DNA from 3 places in the Cronobacter turicensis genome. Region 2 is predicted to be linked to each of the others. Evidence: predicted binding sites of a transcription regulator. Region 2 holds the regulator's gene; each other region holds the start of a gene.
The links. Region 2 encodes CRP, which controls carbon source genes, mostly activating them, when cyclic AMP is high. Its sites were predicted from a motif close to ATGTGANNNNNNTCACAT; they were not measured.
Positions count from the first base shown of each region.

Region 1: bhsA (multiple stress resistance protein BhsA) is a predicted target of CRP. The motif match lies at 2,570-2,587, and genes of this name have one in related genera.
Region 3: AB8W27_RS13630 (ABC-F family ATPase) is a predicted target of CRP. The motif match lies at 5,689-5,706, and genes of this name have one in related genera.

Region 1 covers NZ_CP165997.1:2,579,882-2,586,902, reverse strand. The annotation lists gene AB8W27_RS12365 (NAD(P)/FAD-dependent oxidoreductase) at 1-422, shown strand, start outside; gene AB8W27_RS12360 (glycine zipper 2TM domain-containing protein) at 608-1,147, shown strand; gene AB8W27_RS12355 (TetR/AcrR family transcriptional regulator) at 1,790-2,419, opposite strand; gene bhsA (multiple stress resistance protein BhsA) at 2,672-2,929, shown strand; gene AB8W27_RS12345 (L,D-transpeptidase family protein) at 2,984-3,958, opposite strand; gene mfd (transcription-repair coupling factor) at 4,091-7,021, opposite strand, start outside.
Region 2 covers NZ_CP165997.1:343,982-351,002, reverse strand. The annotation lists gene AB8W27_RS01615 (phosphoribulokinase) at 1-853, shown strand, start outside; gene AB8W27_RS01610 (OsmC family protein) at 901-1,305, opposite strand; gene crp (cAMP-activated global transcriptional regulator CRP) at 1,615-2,247, shown strand; gene AB8W27_RS01600 (YccS/YhfK family putative transporter) at 2,310-4,394, shown strand; gene AB8W27_RS01595 (aspartate aminotransferase family protein) at 4,395-5,615, opposite strand; gene AB8W27_RS01590 (aminodeoxychorismate synthase component II) at 5,702-6,265, opposite strand; gene AB8W27_RS01585 (putative adenosine monophosphate-protein transferase Fic) at 6,296-6,898, opposite strand; gene AB8W27_RS01580 (YhfG family protein) at 6,888-7,021, opposite strand, start outside.
Region 3 covers NZ_CP165997.1:2,856,058-2,863,078, forward strand. The annotation lists gene AB8W27_RS13620 (TIM-barrel domain-containing protein) at 1-1,117, shown strand, start outside; gene AB8W27_RS13625 (filamentous hemagglutinin N-terminal domain-containing protein) at 1,850-3,994, shown strand; gene AB8W27_RS13630 (ABC-F family ATPase) at 4,076-5,668, opposite strand; gene ldtB (L,D-transpeptidase) at 5,888-6,808, shown strand; gene AB8W27_RS13640 (GntR family transcriptional regulator) at 6,880-7,021, opposite strand, start outside.

The sequences.
Region 1 (7,021 bases), 2.1 Mb from region 2:
AGCTGGTGGTCGAGCAGACGCTGCAAACCACGCGCGACCCTGACATCTTCGCTATCGGCGACTGCGCGTCCTGCCCGCGCCCGGAAGGCGGTTTCGTCCCGCCGCGCGCCCAGGCCGCGCACCAGATGGCCTCCTGCGCGCTGGATAACATCCTGGCGCAAATCAAAGGCAAGCCGCTTAAGCCCTATGTTTACAAAGACAAAGGCTCGCTGGTCTCGCTGTCGAAATTCTCCACCGTCGGCAGCCTGATGGGCAACCTGATGCGCGGCTCGATGATGATTGAAGGGCGTATCGCGCGCTTTGTTTATATCTCGCTGTATCGTATGCACCAGATTGCGCTGCACGGTTACTTCAAAACCGGGCTGATGATGCTGGTGGGCAGTATCAACCGGGTGATCCGCCCGCGTCTGAAACTGCACTAAGCACGCCATCCGCCTCTGTCACCCAGGGGCGGATGACATTTTATTTCCGTCGCCTTTTCCCTTCAGACTCCTCTTAATCCGCGGTTCTGCCCGACGTAATCCTGCTTTTTGAGTCGTTTTCCGATAGGCCATCTGTGGCCTTAATTGCAAAATTGTTACTAATTGCACAGCCGGGAGGAATTCCTGTGAATAAATCAATGTTAGCGGGTATTGGTATCGGGGTTGCATCTGCGCTGGGCGTAGCGGCGGTGGCCAGTCTGGATGTATTCAGCGCTTCGCCGAAATATGCCCAGGTGGTTTCCGCCACGCCGATTAAAGAGACGGTGAAAACGCCGCGTCAGGAATGTCGTAACGTGACGGTGACGCACCGCCGTCCGGTTCAGGATGAAAACCGCCTGACCGGCTCGGTACTGGGCGCGGTTGCAGGCGGCGTTATCGGTCATCAGTTTGGCGGCGGTCGCGGTAAAGATGTCGCTACGGTCGTGGGCGCGCTGGGCGGCGGCTATGCCGGCAACCAGATCCAGGGCCACCTGCAGGAAGGCGATACCTACACCACGACGCAGCAGCGCTGCAAAACGGTTTATGACAAAGCAGAGAAAATGCTGGGTTACGATGTGACATACCGCATCGGGGAAGAGCAGGGCAAAATCCGTATGGATAACGACCCGGGGAGCCGTATCCCGCTGGACAGCAACGGACAGCTGGTACTGAATCAGAAAACCTGAAAATAAAACAGCGTTACGCACCAATTGCCCCTCTTGCACTCAGGCTGAGGGGCTTTTTTTTTGCTTATGCAGGTGAATGAGAACCAAAAAGCGTTGTGAAAACGCTTATGCCACACGGTGAGGTGAGACATAAGCGTTTAAGGACAATTACATAGCATTGTGTTGTCTGAATAAGATAAAACCAGTGATCAGCACTGAGAGAAATGCGAAAAGAATAGAACCACCGCAGAACAACCAAAGGCCAAATAACAATGTTATTACTATTAGCACCTTAAATAATGGTAATAGCAAAACCATGTTCATCTTCCTTCTGTAGGTGTATAGCCAAAAAGCGTCTCGTGCCTTCCATATCTGAAACTCGATACACCACGGATACTGTGTGGAAAAACGTGCTCGTCCCTGTACGGCCCCGTCTTCATGACGTAAATAGCTCCTGTTCTAATAATTGGTGGTGCTAATTAATTAGCACACGAATAATCATTTCTTTGACCGTAAAAGAGTAGCTATTCTGGAGGATATATTTGCCAGTTTTTACCTATTAATAAATGTAACAGAAAGGCGCTCTGTGGGAATGAGATATTCATTTGGGTTATAAATGGGAGTGTGGGCGACGGGCGCCGCCCACGAAACAACAGAAATGCTTTACAGCAGGTGCGGCCACAGTCGCATAGTCATATTCACAATCTCAATCAATTCATCCTGCGTGGCGCCTTCACGGGCGCTGACAGACATACCGTGCACCAGGCAACTGATAAAGCGTACCAGCGCGGGCAGATCGCAATGCTGCGGAATTTCATTTTGCGCCTGACGCTCGCTTAAAAAGCGCAGCAAAATCGCTTCGCGTTGCGTATGGCGCGATTTCAGCGTGGCGGCAATCTCTTCAGACGACGCGGCAAGCGCGGCGGAAGTGGTCACCATAAAGCAACCCGCAGGGGTCTCTTTACTGGCGAAGCAGCGCGCTACCGCGCAAAGGTAGTCGTGCAGCGCTTCGTCAACGCGTTTATCGGCGTGAAACAGGAGCGTTTCCTGCTGCTGTGCAAACCGCGCGATATAGCGGTCGAGCACGGCGCGGAACAGCCCCTCTTTATTGGTGAACTCAGCATACAGCGTCGGGGCTTTCGCGCCGGTCGCTTCGACGAGATGCGCGAGCGACGTCGCTTCGTAACCGTGCTGCCAGAAGAGTGCCATGGCCTTATCAAGCGCCGCTTCCCTGTCGAACACTTTTGGTCGGCCACGGCTTTTTTTTGCGCAACTTTGGACTTCTGTTGTCATAGTGCCGTTTAACCTCTTTATGTAAACCTGCTACCAAAATACCCCTTTTCGCACCAGGAGTACCAGCAAAACCGCGCCATGAATGCTTTTACAGGCGATTCTGTAAGGGCTGCCGTTATTAATATAACGATCGTTAAAAATTATATTGACATGTGATGCGGATCACAACTATTCTTTACCTATCGATCGTTAATTAAATAATTTTTAACGACCACGTAACCAAATCCGCATTACAAAAGAAAGGGTACCCACATGAAAAACGTTAAAGCACTGTTAGCCGCCGCGGTCCTGAGTTCACTGTCATTCGCAAGCGTCGCCGCCGTTCAGGTGCAGTCCACTCCGGCTGGGCAGCAGAAAGCGGGCACCGTCTCTGCGACGGCCGGGACTAACCTCTCCTCGCTGGAAGCCGAGCTTTCGCAAAAAGCTGACGAGATGGGCGCAAAATCGTTCCGTATTACCTCAGCGAATGGCCCGAACAATCTGCACGGCACCGCGGTTATCTATAAATAAGCCGTCACGGTCGCACCGTTTAAGGCCCTGTCATCGGACAGGGCCTTTTTCGTTTCAGATGGCGTCGCTGGCGGGCATTGACGGGTGCGCGGTGACGTTAACCGGCACGCCGGAGCGCAGGCGCAGGGCATGGCCCATGACCTCCCGGTCGGTCTGCGGCGCGGCTTCAAAAGTTTTCAGCATCGCGTCCAGCACAATCGGCAGCGTTTTGGGGTCATCCTCAATGCGTTTCGACAGCGGCTGATGCACCTCGACAAAATGACGTCCATCCGGCTCGATGGACGCTTTCACCGGCGCGTTAATGATATTGACGCGCGTACCGACCGGCACCACGCTGAAGAGGTGTTTGATATCGTCATCGCGCAGGCGAATACAGCCGGAGCTGACGCGCATGCCGATACCGAAATCCGCATTCGTGCCGTGCAGCAGATACACGCCGCCGTAGGCCGCAAGACGAATGGCGTGGTGGCCCATCGGGTTTTCCGGCCCGGCAGGCACGACCGGCGGTAAATCGATTCCCTGCGCTTTATAACGCGCACGGATATTGGCCGTCGGCGTCCAGGTTGGATTGGCGCGCTTTTGCGAGACCGTGGTTTGCATCGTCGGTGTCAGCGTATCGCCGTCGAGCTGGCCGATGCCTATCGGGTAAACAGTGACGCTCTTTTCGCCCGGTGGGAAATAGTACAGCCGCAGCTCGGCAATATTAATCAGAATGCCTTCGCGCGGCGCATCCGGCAGCAGCATCTGGCGCGGAATCGTCAGCACGCTGCCCGCGCGCGGGACATACGGATCAACGCCGGGGTTGGCCTGCAACAGCGCCAGAAAGCCGACGTTATACCGTTTGGCGATGGCCTCCAGCGAGCCGCCGTCGTCCGCCACTGTGTGATACAGCGTTTCGCCAATCAGCCGACTCCCCGGCGCGGGGAGGGGGTAAGTATTCGCCAGCGCCTGGTTTGCGCCAAGCGTCATGCTGGCGACCAACGCGAGCCATGACAGCCAGCGTGAAAAACGTGCATATTCTCTTTTCATTTACCGATCCCAAAGGCGGAGAAGTTTTTGTAATTCATAGATAAAGAGAGAAGTATGGCGGGGCTTCGTCCAGGAAACCCTGGACGATTGCAAAGGATTGTAAAGTTACGCCCCGGGCGGGGCGTGATCGGATTACGGGAGGGTGTGTTCGGCGAGCTGCGCCATAAACTGACGCACCCATTCCATACGGTTTTTACGCTCGTCCAGCTCGCGGAAGAACTTCAGGCGCGTCGGGCCATCGAGGCGGTAATGCTGCGGCTCTTTTTGCAACAGGCCAATAAGCCAGCCAGGATCGACATGGTTTTTCTCGGCAAACTCAATGGTGCCGCCTTTCTCATTGGCCTCGATTTTACGCACGCCAAGCTTCTGCGCCTGCTGGCGCAGGGCGGCGATATCCAGCAGCGTACGCGCCGGGTCCGGCAGCAGACCAAAGCGGTCGATAAGCTCCACTTTGATCTCCTCAAGCTCCTGCTCTTTTTTGGCGCTGGCAATGCGCTTGTAGAACGACAGGCGCGTATTCACATCCGGAATGAACGCCTCCGGCAGTAGCGACGGCATTCGCAACTCCACTTCCGTCTGCTGGCTGGTGAGATCCTCAAGCGATGGCTCGCGCCCGGCTTTCAGCGCGTCAACGGCGTTTTCCAGAAGCTCCATATAGAGCGAGAAGCCAATGGTTTCCATCTGTCCACTCTGATCTTCACCCAGCAGCTCGCCCGCGCCGCGAATTTCCAGATCGTGCGTCGCCAGTGCAAAGCCCGCGCCCAGATCCTCCAGTGAGGCGATCGCCTCCAGACGTTTCTGGGCATCGGTAGTCATCGCCTTCGGCGGCGGGGTCAGCAGCCAGGCATAGGCCTGATGGTGCGAACGACCGACGCGGCCGCGCAGCTGGTGCAGCTGTGCGAGACCAAAATGATCGGCGCGTTCGATGATGATGGTATTGGCGGTCGGAATATCGATGCCGGTTTCGATTATCGTGGTACAGACCAGCACGTTAAAGCGCTGGTGGTGGAAATCGTTCATCACCCGCTCAAGTTCGCGCTCGCGCATCTGGCCGTGACCGATGGCGATACGCGCCTCCGGCACCAGATTCGCCAGCCGCTCGGCGGCTTTCTGAATGTTTTCGACATCATTATATAGGTAATAGACCTGACCGCCGCGCAGCACTTCACGCAGGATAGCCTCGCGCACCACCAGATTGTCATACTCGCGCACGAAGGTTTTCACCGCCAGACGACGCGCGGGCGGCGTGGCGATAATCGACAGATCGCGCATGCCGCTCATCGCCATGTTTAGCGTGCGCGGAATAGGCGTCGCGGTGAGCGTCAGAATATCGACATCGGCGCGCATCGCCTTGATACGCTCTTTGTGACGCACCCCGAAGCGGTGCTCTTCATCGACGATCAAAAGACCGAGGTCTTTCATTTTTACGTCGCTCTGCAACAGCTTGTGGGTGCCGATAAGAATATCGACTTTCCCGTCGGCGGCCTGCTCCAGCACCTGCGCCTGCTCTTTGGCGCTGCGAAAGCGCGACAGCAACTCAATGCGAACGGGCCAGTTGGCGAAGCGGTCACGGAAATTGTCGAAATGCTGCTGGGCCAGCAGGGTGGTCGGCACCAGCACCGCCACCTGCTTATTGTTCTCCACCGCCAGGAACGCCGCGCGCATCGCCACTTCGGTTTTACCAAAGCCCACGTCGCCGCACACCAGACGGTCCATCGCCAGCGGCTGGCACATGTCGCTCAGCACTGCATTGATCGCCTGCGCCTGATCCGGCGTGGTTTCAAACGGGAATCCTTCGCAGAAGAGCTGATACTGCTCTTTGTCATGCTTAAAGGCGAAACCGGATTTCGCGGCGCGCTGGGCGTAGATATCCAGCAGCTCCGCCGCCACGTCGCGCACTTTCTCCGCCGCTTTCTGGCGCGCTTTTGACCACGCGTCGCTGCCGAGCTTATGCAGCGGCGCGTTCTCTTCGGCCCCGCCCGCATAGCGGCTTATCAGATGCAGTGAAGAGACCGGCACATACAGCTTCGCGTCACCGGCGTAGGTCAGCATCAGGTATTCCGCCGTGATGCCGCCCGCTTCAAGCGTCGTCAGACCGGCGTAGCGGCCCACGCCATGCTCCAGATGCACCACCGGCTGTCCAGGACGCAGCTCCGCCAGGTTGCGGATGAGCGTATCCGGGTTAATGGTGCGGCGGCTCTCCTGACGACGGCGCGTGACGCGCTCGCCCAGCAAATCGCTTTCACAGATAAAAGCGCGGTGGCGCAGAGTATCGATAAACCCGCGCTCCGACGCGCCGATGCTCAGGTAGCGTTCGCCTTCCTGCGCATCCTCCAGCCGCAAAAGACGCTTCGGCGCTATTTTGATGCGGGACAGGAGTTCCGAGAGCGCCTCGCGGCGGCCCTCGCTTTCCACCGAGAAAATCACCGGCCCGGTGAAAGATTCCAGAAAGCGGCGCAGGCTGTCGAGCGGCGATTTCTGCTGGGCCTGGACGGCGATATCCGGCAGCGGCTGATAGCCCAGATTCGTATTGGCGGCTTTGTCGGCCAGCGCCTCGGTTTTCAGCTGCACGCGCGGCCAGGCTTTTAACTGCGCATGAAGTTCATCGGTGCGCAGCCAGAGCTCTTCCGGCGGCAGCAGCGGGCGCATCGGGTCCACGCCGCGGTTTTCAAAGCGCGCCACGGCGTCGGCCCAGAAGCGGTCGGCGCTGGCTTCCAGATCGCCCGTGCTCACCACCAGCGTGTTTTTCGGGAAATAACTGAACAGCGGCGGCAGCGGCTCGTTAAAGAACAGCGGCTGCCAGTATTCGATCCCGGCGGGCAGGGTGCCTTTGCTCACCTGCTGGTAGATATGCTCCGGGTCGCGCTTCACCTCGAAACGGTCGCGCCACTGGCTGCGGAACAGCTCAATGGCCGCTTTGTCGGTCGGGAATTCGTGCGCGGGCAGCAGGTTTATCGCTTCCACTTCTTCCAGCGTGCGCTGGGTATCGACATCAAACAACCGCAGGCTGTCGATTTCGTCATCGAAAAAGTCGATACGGTAAGGCTGCTCGCTGCCCATCGG
Region 2 (7,021 bases):
GGTTATCGCCGTCACGGGCTCCAGCGGCGCGGGAACCACCACCACCAGCCTCGCGTTTCGCAAAATTTTCGCCCAGCTGAATCTTCATGCCGCCGAAGTGGAAGGCGACAGCTTCCATCGCTACACGCGCCCGGAAATGGACATGGCTATCCGCAAAGCGCGCGATCTTGGCCGCCACATCAGCTATTTCGGCCCGGAGGCGAACGATTTTGGCCTGCTGGAGCAAACCTTTGTGGAGTACGGCCTGACCGGCAAAGGGCAGTCGCGCAAATATCTGCACACCTATGACGAAGCGGTGCCGTGGAACCAGGTGCCCGGCACCTTCACGCCGTGGCAGCCGTTACCGGAACCGACAGACGTGCTGTTTTACGAAGGGCTGCACGGCGGCGTGGTGACGCCGCAAAACGACGTGGCGAAACATGTCGACCTGCTGGTGGGCGTGGTGCCTATCGTCAACCTTGAGTGGATACAAAAGCTGATTCGCGATACCAGCGAGCGCGGCCACTCCCGCGAGGCAGTGATGGATTCCGTGGTGCGCTCCATGGAAGATTACATCTCCTACATCACGCCGCAGTTCTCGCGCACCCATATTAACTTCCAGCGCGTGCCGACGGTGGACACGTCCAACCCGTTCGCCGCGAAAAGTATCCCGTCGCTCGATGAGAGTTTCGTGGTGATTCACTTCCGCAATCTGGACAATATCGATTACCCCTGGCTGCTGGCGATGCTACAGGGCTCGTTTATCTCGCACATCAATACGCTGGTGGTGCCGGGCGGCAAGATGGGGCTGGCGATGGAGCTTATTATGCTGCCGCTGGTGCAGCGGCTGATGGAAGGGAAACAGATAGCGTGACAGAATGGCCCGGTGGCGCTGCGCCTGCCGGGCCGCCCGCCGTCACATCACGCGTCGATCACTTCGTAAGAATGGGTGATGTTGACCCCTTTGCCGAGCATCAGCGCCACTGAACAGTACTTCTCCGCCGACAGATCCACCGCGCGCGACACTGCCGCGTCTTTCAGATCTTTACCCGTCACCACAAAGTGCAGATTGATATGCGTGAACAGACGCGGAGCCTCTTCGCGACGCTCTGAGGTCAGCTTCACTTCGCAGTCGGTCACGTCGTGACGGCCTTTTTGCAGAATAGAGACCACATCAATGGCGCTGCAGCCACCTGCCGCCATTAAGACCATTTCCATCGGGCTCGGCGCTTTGTCGCCGGAGTTGCCGTCCATCAGGATCTGATGCCCCGAAGCGGACTCGCCAAGGAAGGTTAAGCCTTCCACCCATTTCACTCGTGCATGCATGTTATTCGCTCCAGGCTATTCATTTTTCTGACAGATTACGCGCGCGCGTCATCAGAGGCAACGGAAGGCGACCTGCGTCAAGCTGAAACGAGACAACAGGAGACACCTGATAAAAGCTATGCTAAAACAGTCTGGATGCAGCGGCGATACATTGATGTTACGCATGGGTGCAGAGGAGAAGACAATTTATCGGCTGCGATGTCCACGGACAGCCAACTTCCCTGGAAGCGGGAAGATGATGATTGCAAAGCCAGACAGGGGTTACGCGCCCTGTCTTTGGAGCCAGTTTAAAACAGAGGATAACCGCGCATGGTGCTTGGCAAACCGCAAACAGACCCGACTCTTGAATGGTTCTTGTCTCATTGCCACATTCATAAGTATCCATCTAAGAGCACGCTGATTCACCAGGGTGAAAAAGCGGAGACGCTGTATTACATCGTCAAAGGCTCAGTGGCAGTGCTGATCAAAGATGAAGAGGGCAAGGAGATGATCCTCTCGTACCTGAATCAGGGAGACTTCATCGGCGAACTGGGTTTGTTCGAGGAAGGTCAGGAACGCAGCGCCTGGGTTCGCGCTAAAACTGCCTGTGAAGTGGCTGAAATCTCCTACAAAAAATTCCGTCAGCTGATTCAGGTTAACCCGGATATTCTGATGCGTCTCTCCTCGCAGATGGCTCGCCGCCTGCAAGTCACCTCAGAGAAAGTGGGCAACCTCGCCTTCCTGGACGTGACCGGCCGCATCGCTCAGACGCTGCTGAACCTGGCGAAACAGCCGGACGCGATGACCCATCCGGACGGAATGCAGATTAAAATCACGCGTCAGGAAATCGGCCAGATTGTCGGCTGCTCCCGCGAAACCGTTGGCCGCATTCTGAAAATGCTCGAAGATCAGAACCTGATCTCCGCCCACGGTAAAACTATTGTGGTTTACGGTACCCGCTAAAAAATCAAAAAACGGCGTGTCGCTTCGGTAACACGCCGTTTTTGTATCTATACTTCTCCCCTATGTGGCGTCGTCTTATCTATCACCCTGAAATTAATTACGCTTTACGGCAAACGCTGATCTTAAGCCTGCCGGTGGCGGTCGGGTTGATGCTGGGCCATCTCCAACAAGGGTTGCTGTTTTCACTCGTCCCCGCCTGCTGCAATATTGCCGGTCTCGATACCCCGCACAAACGCTTCTTCAAACGCTTGATCATCGGCGCCTCGCTGTTTGCGCTGAGCAGCCTGGCGGTACAGTTTCTGCTGTTACAGGCCATCCCGCTGCCGCTTATTCTGCTGATGCTGGCGCTGCTGCTGGGCGTGACGGCGGAGATAAGCCCCCTGCATGCGCGCCTGCTGCCCGCGTCGCTTATCGCGGCCATCTTCACGTTAAGCCTCGCCGGGAATATGCCCGTCTGGGAGCCGATGCTGCTCTACGTTCTCGGCACGCTCTGGTATGGCGCGTTTAACGGTTTCTGGTTCTGGCTGTGGCGTGAACAGCCGCTGCGTGAATCGTTAAGCCTGATTTATAAAAGCCTCGCCGACTACTGCGAAGCGAAATACAGCCTGCTGACGCGCCACACAGAACCGGAACAGGCGCTGCCGCCGCTACTGGTGCATCAGCAAAAAGTGGTGGATCAGATAAGCCAGTGCTATCAGCAGCTACAGATGCTGTCGGCGACCAAACAGAACGGCTACAAACGCCTGCTGCGCACGTTTCAGGTGGCGCTGGATCTTCAGGAGCATATTTCGGTCTCCCTGCATCAGCCGCGTGAAGTGCAAAAGCTGGTGGAGCGCAGCCACGCCGAAGCGGTGCTGCGCTGGACGGCCCAGACCGTCGCCACGCGCCTGCGCACGCTCTCTGACGATATTCTCTACCACCGCTACTCGTACCGCTTCTCAATGGATAAGCAGATTGAGGCGCTGGCGAAAATCGCCCGTCAGCATCCGGACAACCCGGTCGGCCAGTTTTGCGAATACCATTTCAGCCGTATCGCCCGCGTGCTACGCACCCAGCGCCCGCTCTACGCCCGTGACCTGATGGACAGCGGCCAGCGCCGCCTGCCGCTGCTGCGGGCGTTGAAAAGCTATCTGTCGTTGAAATCCGCGGCGCTGCGCACCGCCGCGCGTCTGGGCGTAATGCTGGCGGCGGCGGGCCTGTTAGGGAGCGCGTTCAATTTACCGAAGCCGTACTGGATCCTGATGACGGTGCTCTTCGTCACGCAAAACGGCTATGGCGCGACACGGGTGCGCATCCTGCACCGGGCGGGCGGCACGCTGGCGGGGCTGATTATCGCGGGCATCACGCTGCACCTGAATGTGCCGCAGGGCTATACCCTGCTCGGCATGTTGCTGGTGACCTTAATCAGTTATCTGATAATCCGGCGGCACTACGGCTGGGCGATGATTGGCTTTACCGTCACGGCGGTCTATTCGCTGCAAATCCTGACGCTCAACGGCGAGCAGTACATCGTGGCGCGCCTGATAGACACGCTGTCCGGCTGCCTTATCGCGTTCGGCGGCATGGTCTGGCTCTGGCCCCAGTGGCAGAGCGGCCTGCTGCGCCAGAACGCGCATGACGCGCTGGAGGCCGACCAGGAGGCGCTGCGCCTGATCCTGAGCGACGATCCGCAGCCCGGCCCGCTGGCGTGGCAGCGGATGCAGGTCAACCAGGCGCACAACGCGCTCTATAACTCGCTCAATCAGGCCATGCAGGAGCCGGGCTTTAACAGTCGTTATCTGGAGGATATGCGTCTGTGGGTCACGCACAGTCAGTTTATCGTCGAGCACATCAACGCGATAACGACGATGGCGCGCGAGCAAACCACGCTGACGCCGGAGACGGCGGCGCGCTACTTACAGGCTTGTGAAATTGCGCTACAGCGCTGCCAGCAGCGGCTGGAGCATGACGCGCCGGGCGACACGCAAAACGAGGCGGTACTGGAGGGCGAAGAGGTCTTGCCGGAAGGGGCGCCGGGCGTAATGGAGCATCATCTGCTGCGCATTCTCGATCATCTGCGCACCATGCACACCATCTCTTCCGTGGCGTGGCGCCAGCGCCCGCATCACGGTATCTGGCTCAGGCGACGCCTGAGCCAGTCACGCTGATTAACCGTTAACCACGCGTGCGACGGCGCGCGCGAAACGGGCCATCCCTTCGTCGATATCGGCACTCTCCACCAGCAGCGACGGCGCGAGACGCATCACGTCCGGCCCGGCGTTCAGCACCATCACGCCTTCCGCCGCGGCGGCGTACAAGAAATCGCGGGCGCGCCCGTGGAAGGCTGGGGTCAGCTCGGCGCCAATCAGCAGGCCCATGCCGCGAATATCGCTGAACAGTCCATACTGCTCGCCGATGCGCTGAAGGTGCTGCACGAACTGCTCGCGTTTTTGCGCCACGCCGTCCAGCACCTCCGGGGTGTTGATAATATCAAACGCTTCGCCCGCCACCGCGCAGGCGAGCGGGTTGCCGCCGTAGGTGGAGCCGTGCGAACCCACATGAAACGCCGAGGCGACATCATGCGTGGTGAGCATCGCGCTGACCGGGAAACCGCCGCCCAGCGCTTTGGCGCTGGTCAGGATGTCCGGCGTCACGCCGTAATGCATGTAAGCAAACAGCTTGCCGCTGCGGCCCATGCCGCACTGTACTTCGTCGAACACCAGCAGCGCCTGATGGCGGTCGCACAGCTCGCGCAGGCCGCGCAAAAATTCCGGCGTCGCGGCGGTCACCCCGCCCTCGCCTTGCACCGGCTCGACCACCACCGCGCAAGTGTGGTCGTCCATCACCGCTTTGACCGCATCGAGATCGTTGAACGGCACATGGATGATATCAGCGGGTTTCGGGCCGAAGCCGTCGGAGTATTTCGCCTGGCCGCCCACGGAGACGGTAAACAGCGAACGTCCGTGAAAGGCATTATAAAACGCGATGATTTTCGTTTTGTACGGGCTGTGACGTGTGATGGCGTAATGGCGGGCCAGCTTGAACGCGGTTTCATTGGCTTCGGTGCCGGAGTTCATGAACACCACGCGCTCGGCGAACGTGGCGTCCACCAGCTTTTGGCCCAGGCGCAGCGCGGGCTCGTTGGTAAAGACGTTGCTAGTGTGCCAGAGCGTTTCGCCCTGCGCTTTCAGCGCCTCCACCAGCCGCGGGTGGCAGTGGCCGAGCGCCGTCACCGCGATACCGCCCGCGAAATCGACATACTCTTTGCCCTGCTGATCCCAGACGCGGCTGCCCTTGCCTTTCACCGGGATAAATTCAGCCGGTGCATAAATCGGCAGGATCACTTCATCGAAGGTGGCGCGCGTAATTGCTGTTTTTTCAGTTGCCATTTCATGCCCATCCAGTAAATGTGCCATCGCACATGAAAAGATAAGCACAAAATATGAATAAAAAATCACTGAAAGGCAATAAAAATTCAGCGCGAAAGGAAGTTCGCCAGGAGCTGATGGCCCTGCTCGCTGAGAATGCTTTCCGGGTGAAACTGCACGCCTTCAAGCGCAAGGTGGCGATGGCGAATGCCCATGATTTCGCCCGCCTCTGTCCAGGCGGTGATTTCAAACGCCGCAGGGAGCGTGGCGCGGTCGATAATCAGCGAGTGATAGCGAGTCACGGTCAGCGGGTTATTAAGCCCGGAAAAAACACCGTTATTGTTATGTGAAATCACCGAGGTTTTGCCGTGCATGACCTTTTCAGCCCGCACAACGGACGCGCCGAAGGCCTGCCCGATGGCCTGATGCCCGAGGCAAACGCCGAGGATCGGCAGGCGACCGGCAAAACGCCGGATCGCCGCCAGTGAAATACCGGCTTCATTCGGCGTGCAGGGACCGGGGGAAATCACCAGCTGCGCCGGGGCGAGCGCCTCGATATCCTCACACGTCAGTTCATCGTTGCGCCTGACCACCACCTCCGCGCCCAGCTCGCTGAAATACTGAAACAGGTTCCAGGTGAAAGAATCGTAGTTGTCGATAAGCAGTAACATGGCGGCTCCGTAAAAAAGAACCGCGTCAGTTTACTCGTTTTCCCGCGCGTCGCTCACTACGCTCGTGAAGATTTTCTCAAGCGGCGCCAGGTCGCCCATCGCGCCCGCCTGGTTGGCGGCGCGCCACGCGTCGACATCCACACCGCGCCAGTCCAGGCTGTAGCCCGCATGCAGCGCCAGCTGTTCGAAGAAGACGCGCTGGGCGCGGCCTGTACCGATACGAAACGGATGCAGCACGTTGATTTCGCAGTAGTAGTGCGAAAGACGCGCGACAAACGCCTCCGGCTCCAGACCGATGAGATAGTCTTCATCTTCCAGCGCCTGCATCAGCGCGTTACCTTCTTTCTCCAGATATTCAAAGTGCGCGAAGCGGGTTTCGCCCTGGTAGATGTCTACCTCGCGCAGCTCGCCCGCCCACTCATAGAGATCCTGAAACAGCTGGCGGTGAATGGCGCACAGATGCGGCAGCCCGCGCTGCACAGGGCCCAGTTCCAGCGTCGCCGCGCGCAGCGAGGTGAGTTCGCGCTCGGCATGTTGCAGATCCTGCGCGGCGTGAATGTTCAGCCGGTTGCGCAGCACATCGCTGCCGGACCAGAAGTAAGGGTCGCGCCCGTCGCCAAATTTATCGCTCATAGTGCCCCCTCAGCTCTTCAATGCGCGCCAGCGCTTCTTCGCGGGATAAGGTCACCAGAGGCACCTCAATGCCTTCCAGCCGGTTGCTGGCCTGGAAGTTCTGATTCTTTTGCGCGTCCCAGA
Region 3 (7,021 bases), 1.9 Mb from region 2:
CTGGAACGACAATAACGAATATGAGGTCTGGGACGGCGAAGCGCGCTGCCACGGCTTCGGCGAGCCGGTGGCGATTAAACATATCCGCCCGGTGATGCCGCTCCTGATGATGCGCGCTTCAATGGAGGCCCAGCAGACCTTCGCGCCACAGAAACGCCCGTACCTGATTTCGCGCTCCGGCTGCGCGGGGATGCAGCGCTACGTCCAGACCTGGAGCGGCGATAACCGCACCAGCTGGCAGACGCTGCGCTACAACATTCGCATGGGGCTGGGTATGAGCCTGTCGGGGCTGTATAACGTCGGTCACGACGTCGGCGGTTTCTCCGGCGACAAACCAGACGCGGAGCTGTTCGTGCGCTGGGTGCAGAACGGCGTGATGCATCCGCGCTTTACCATTCACTCGTGGAATGACGATCAGACCGTTAACGAGCCGTGGATGTACCCGGCGGTGACGCCCGCGATCCGCAGCGCCATCGAACTGCGCTACCGTCTGCTGCCTTACCTTTACACGCTGCTGTGGCAGGCGCATGACGATGATGAGCCGATGCTGCGCCCGACGTTCCTCGACCACGAACATGACGCGCAGACCTTCCAGGCGTGCGACGAGTTTATGCTGGGCCGCGATCTGCTGGTGGCAAGCGTGGTGGAGCCCGGCGCGCGTACCCGCACGCTCTGGCTGCCCGCGAATGACCACGGCTGGTACGATTTCCACACGGGACGCTGGTATGCGGGCGGTCAGCAGGTGACGCTGGATGCGCCGCTTGAGCGCCTGCCGTTGCTGGTGCGCGCAGGCAGCGGCCTGCCGCTCAGCGCGCGACTGCGCCATGTCGATGCGCAGCGCGACGACACGCGCGAGCTGAGGCTTTTCCCGGTGCCGGGCCACGGCGATACCGCAGGCCTGCTGTTTGAAGATGACGGTGAAACCTGGGGGTATCGTGAGGGTAACGCCCTGTGGGTGAACTGGCAGATGCAATGCACCGCCGACGCCATTTATCTGACGTTCTCTGTGACTGGCGATTACCGTCCGGCATGGGATGCCATTGACGTTACGCTCCCTGCCGATGAGCACCGCACGTTGTATATTAACGGCAAGCCGGGGCAGCGCTGGGAGCGTTAACGCCGGAACAAATACGCTGCAATCACTACGCCGCCGCCATCCTGCCGCGGCGTTTTTTTTATCTGAACAATTCCATGATTACACGTCAAATAATAAATCTATTTTTGCTGCATAATTATTCAGGCAAATAATGACGGAGAAAAAGTGTGTTATTACGTCACATTATATTTTTATCATTGGTATCAGTGATTATTTAGCATTATATATCATCCGGAATCGCACTTTCTGGCTGGGTTCGCGTTAGCATTACGCCTCTTATTATTTTCATGTTAATCAAAGCATTAGCTATAAAAAAGCCAGTGCGAATAATTCACACCAAAAATATCATAGTGTTTCGTATTGATTGATAAGTAAAAACACTTAACCATCGCTAATCCATCGTTATTAACCATCTGACTTGAGAAATCCGGTTTGTTACCGTCGCTGCCAGTGCTTTTTTTAGAGCTTTTTCTGGAACATAAGGCCGTTTATCGCTACTACGACCCGCATGGTTTTCAATGGAAAGATAATTAGCATTCCTTAACATTATTCTTTGCAGGGATGCGTAATAACCACACAAGGAGCGTGGCGCGATGCCCACCTGTAACGTTCATATTTCGTCAGAGAGTTGCGCCAGATAAATAACGCGCCGTATCGCTATTGCCCTCAGGATTTCTCTTGATGAGAAAAGAACGGTCTGCCTGCAATAAAGGCGGCAGGCTATTTTATTTTCTGCTAAATGAAGGATTATTTATGAAAATGTCAGTGTCGTCGCCGCGCTATCGTATCAGCGCCCTTTGCTTCAGTACCTGGATTGCGCTTGGGCTGGTGTCGCAGGCTCACGCCGCGATTGTTGTCGATCAGCAAAAATCCCCCACCACCACGGTTAATGTGGCGGGCAACGGCGCGACGGTGGTTGACGTCAGCGCGCCATCAAACGGCGGCGTTTCGCATAACTACTACAAACAGTTCGACGTGAACAGCGCAGGCGTGGTGCTGAATAATGGCGCAGGCAGCAGTAACACAACGCTTGCCGGCAATGTCAACGGCAACGCGAATATGTCAGGCGGCAGCGCCAGCGTGATTTTAAACGAAGTGGCCTCTTCTAACCCGAGCCAGTTAAACGGCATGGTGGAAGTGGCGGGCCAGCAGGCTGCGGTTATCATCGCTAACCCTTCGGGCATCACCTGTGACGGCTGTGGTTTCATCAATACCAGTCGCTCGACGCTGGTCACCGGCAGCGTTGACATGACAGGCGGTAAAGTCAGCGGCTTTAACGTCACGGACGGCAAAATCGTAATTACCGGTAAAGGCATGGACGACCATGCGACGGACTACACCGATATTATCTCCCGCTCCGTAGTCGTGAATGCTCAGCTCACGGCGCGCGATTTGCGGATCGTCACCGGCAGCAACAAAGTGAATTATAAGACGCTGGACGCGCGGGAAATTAAGCCGGCAAAATTCAGCCCTCAGCCTTCTCTGGCGCTGGATGTGTCCAGTCTCGGCGGGATGTATGCGAATAAGATTGAGCTTATTGGTACAGAAGATGGCGTCGGCGTGCGCAATAACGGCATTATTTCTACGGCCGCGGAAAGCATTTCTATCACGCTGGATGGCGAGCTGGAAAACAATAATATTATTTCTGCTAATAAAGACTTGCTTATCGACACCAACCAGCATGCTGTCGATAACGATCATGGCACCCTGCAGGCCGAGCGCGATTTAGCCATCGCCAGCAGCAAGCTCGATAACAACACTAACGGGTTAATAACGGCCGAAAATATCAACATAAATACCCACGGCGGGACGCTGGATAATAACGGTCAGGGAATTATTGCCCGCGAGGATATCAGCGTGAGCGCAGGCGATATCGATAACGGCAGTCGCCTGACCGGCGGCGGCGTGATGACGATCAGCGCCGATAAACTCAGCAACCGGGGCGAAATCAGCGCCGATACGCTGTCTGTCGCCGCGCATAAGATTACTAACCAGAATGAAATACAGGCGCAAAACACGCTGACGATATCCAGCGACACGCTGGAGAATGAAAAAGACGGGCTCATCAGCAGTGCGGGCGATATGGCTCTGCAAACCCATGATATTCGCAACCGGGGCAAAATCTACGCGCAAGACGCGCTGGATGCCTATGCCTCCCACAGTCTCGATAACGAGCAAGGCGTGCTGGGGGCTGTCGGCAATGTGACAGTCGATACCAAAACCTTAACCAATACGGCAGGCGCGATTTTCAGCGCCAGGCAGCTGGATATTGTCGCCGACACCATCGATAACAGTGCGGACATGTGTGATGGCGGTGGCACCATCGCCGGTAATACCATCAGCATGAGCAGCGGTTATTTTAATAATGATAAGGGAACGCTGAAAGGCAACACGGTTTATTTACAGGGCGATACGTTTGATGTGGGCAACGGGACGATTTCAGCAACCGGGAACATCACCGTAAACGCGGATAAGGATTTCTATGTGAATAACCACGGCGCTGTAGAATCGAGAGGGGGCGATATTACCATCAACGCCGCCGACAATTTCTCCAATGACGGCACCATCAAAGGCACCGGCGCGATTACGCTTAACAGCAGCACCTTCTCCAATAAAGGCAGCATTTCGACCGGCGATGACATCACGATTTATGCGGCGAAATCATTCGTCAATGAAAACGGGGGTTATATTAATGGCCGTGACGGTCTGTCAATCGAGGCGGTGAATACACTGGATAACGATGGCTCGCTCTATTCTTACGATACGATAACGCTACGTTCCCATCGGGTGACTAACCATAAAGGCGCTAAAATCTCCAGCGACGATAATGAGATTTTCACCGATCGCTTTGTGAATCATGGCCGCATTGAAGGGTATTACGATCTACACGACTATTAATCGCCCCAGGCGGTTTAACGCCAGTCCATAAAAAAAGGGGAGTCAGATGACTCCCCGTTTTTATTTTCGCAAGGCGAGTAATTATTCGATGCCTTTGCTGCGCAGATAATCTTCGTAACCGCCGGAGAAATCCACCACGCGCTCCGGAGTGATTTCAATCACGCGGGTCGCGAGAGAACTGACGAACTCACGGTCGTGGGAAACGAAAATCAGCGTGCCCTGGTACATCTCCAGCGCGGCGTTCAGTGATTCGATCGATTCCATATCCAGGTGGTTGGTGGGTTCGTCCATCACCAGAACGTTCGGTTTTTCCATCATCAGCTTGCCGAACAGCATGCGGCCCTTTTCACCACCGGACAGCACTTTGGCAGGCTTTTTAATATCGTCCTGGCTGAACAGCAGACGGCCGAGAATGCTGCGAACCGCCTGCTCGTCGTCGCCTTCCTGTTTCCACTGGCTCATCCATTCGAACACGGTCAGATCGTTGGCGAATTCATATTCGTGATCCTGCGCGTAGTAGCCAATCTGCGCATTCTCAGACCATTTCACGGTGCCGTGGTCCGGTTGCAGTTCGCCGACCAGCGTTTTCAGCATGGTGGATTTACCCACGCCGTTGGCGCCCAGAATCGCCAGCTTTTCGCCCACTTCCAGCAACAGGCTGACGTTTTTAAACAGCGGGCCGTTATCGAAGCCTTTCGTCATCGCTTCCACTTCCAGCGCATTGCGGAACAGCTTTTTATCCTGCTCGAAGCGGATAAATGGGTTCTGACGGCTGGAGGCTTTCACCTCTTCCAGTTTGATTTTATCAATCTGGCGGGCGCGGGAGGTCGCCTGACGGGATTTCGAGGCGTTGGCGCTAAAGCGGCTGACGAAGGATTGCAGGTCGGCAATCTGGGCCTTTTTCTTGGCGTTGTCAGCCAGCAGACGTTCGCGCGCCTGGGTGGCCGCGGTCATGTACTCGTCGTAGTTGCCCGGATAGACGCGCAGCTCGCCGTAGTCGAGATCGGCCATGTGGGTGCAGACCATGTTCAGGAAGTGACGGTCATGCGAGATGATGATCATGGTGCTGTCGCGATCGTTGAGCGTCTGTTCCAGCCAGCGAATGGTATCGATGTCCAGGTTGTTCGTCGGTTCATCGAGCAGCAGGATGTCCGGGTTCGAGAACAGCGCCTGCGCCAGCAGGACACGCAGCTTCCAGCCAGGAGCGACTTCGCTCATCGGGCCGTAGTGCTGCTCCAGCGGAATGCCGACGCCCAGCAGCAACTCACCGGCGCGGGACTCTGCGCTGTAGCCGTCCATTTCGCCATATTTCACTTCGAGATCGGCCACTTTATAGCCGTCTTCTTCGCTCATCTCCGGCAACGCATAGATGCGATCGCGTTCCTGCTTCACTTCCCACAGCTCGCCGTGGCCCATGATCACGGTGTCCAGCACGGTGTATTGTTCAAACGCGAACTGATCCTGGCGCAGCTTACCGATGCGTTCGTTAGGGTCGAGCGAGACGTTGCCCGCGCTCGGCTGTAAATCGCCGCCGAGGATCTTCATGAAAGTGGACTTGCCGCTCCCGTTGGCGCCAATCAGACCGTAACGGTTGCCGCCGCCAAACTTGACGGAAATGTTTTCAAACAGCGGCTTACTGCCGAACTGCATGGTGACGTTGCTGGTAACTAACACGCGTAATTCCTGGGTAAGATGTGTGATAAACAACGCATTATGCCATAACTCCGAATTTATTTCCCCCGTCAATGGGCTGACTACACTGACTCAGGAATGGGAAAAAAATGTGAATAAGCACACATCTCAATTCCCTGCCACGGAGAATGCACATATAATGCGCTCCCTGTATTCTTTCGTTCACTCTAACGGCCGGTCCGGCAACGATATTTGCATAACATGAAGATGAAATTACGCACGCTTTTAGTGGCAGCCTTCGCAGTCGTCGGGTTTTGTAACTCCGCCTCTGCGGTGACTTATCCTCTGCCGACCGACGGTAGCCGTCTGGTGGGTGAAAACCAGGTGGTGACGATCCCTGACGGCAATAATCTGCCGCTGGAAGATTTCGCCGCACAGTATCAGATGGGGCTTTCCAACATGCTGGAAGCCAACCCGGGCGTCGACCCGTATCTGCCGAAAGGCGGCACCATTCTGAACATTCCTCAGCAGTTGATCCTGCCGGATACGCCGCATGAAGGCATTGTGATTAACAGCGCCGAAATGCGTCTGTATTACTATCCGCAAGGCACCAACACGGTTATCGTGCTGCCGATCGGTATCGGCCAGCTCGGTAAAGACACCCCGATCAACTGGGTGACGAAAGTCGAGCGCAAGCGCGCGAACCCGACCTGGACGCCGACCGCCAAGATGCACGCGGAATACGCGGCCGCAGGCGAACCGCTGCCGCCGGTCGTACCGGCTGGCCCGGATAACCCGATGGGCCTCTACGCGCTCTATATCGGCCGTCTCTACGCTATCCACGGCACCAACGCCAACTTCGGTATCGGCCTGCGCGTCAGCCACGGCTGCGTGCGTCTGCGTAACGAAGACATTAAATTCCTGTTCGAGAACGTGCCGGTCGGCACCCGCGTGCAGTTTGTCAACGAGCCGGTGAAAGCGACCACCGAGCCGGATGGCAGCCGCTACATCGAGGTGCATAACCCGCTCTCCACCAGCGAAGATCAGATCAACAACAACGAACTGGTGCCGATCATGCTCACCAAAGCGGTGACCACCGTCACCAGCCAGAGCGATGTCGATCAGAACGTCGTTGAACAGGCGGTGCAGAACCGTTCCGGCATGCCGGTCCGTCTGAATTAATCTGCCGCAAGGCGATAAAAAAACCCCGCGCGCATCGCTGCCCGCGGGGTTTTTTATACGCGCTGCCGCGCCTAGCCGTGATTCACCATGATAATGCCGCCGTGATCGTAGCGGTAATGGCAGCGGGCGTATTCAAGCGGCGTACCGTCATCCAGGTAAACCACCTGCTCCACTTCCAGCACCGGGTCGGTGAGGTCGCACTGTAAATAACGC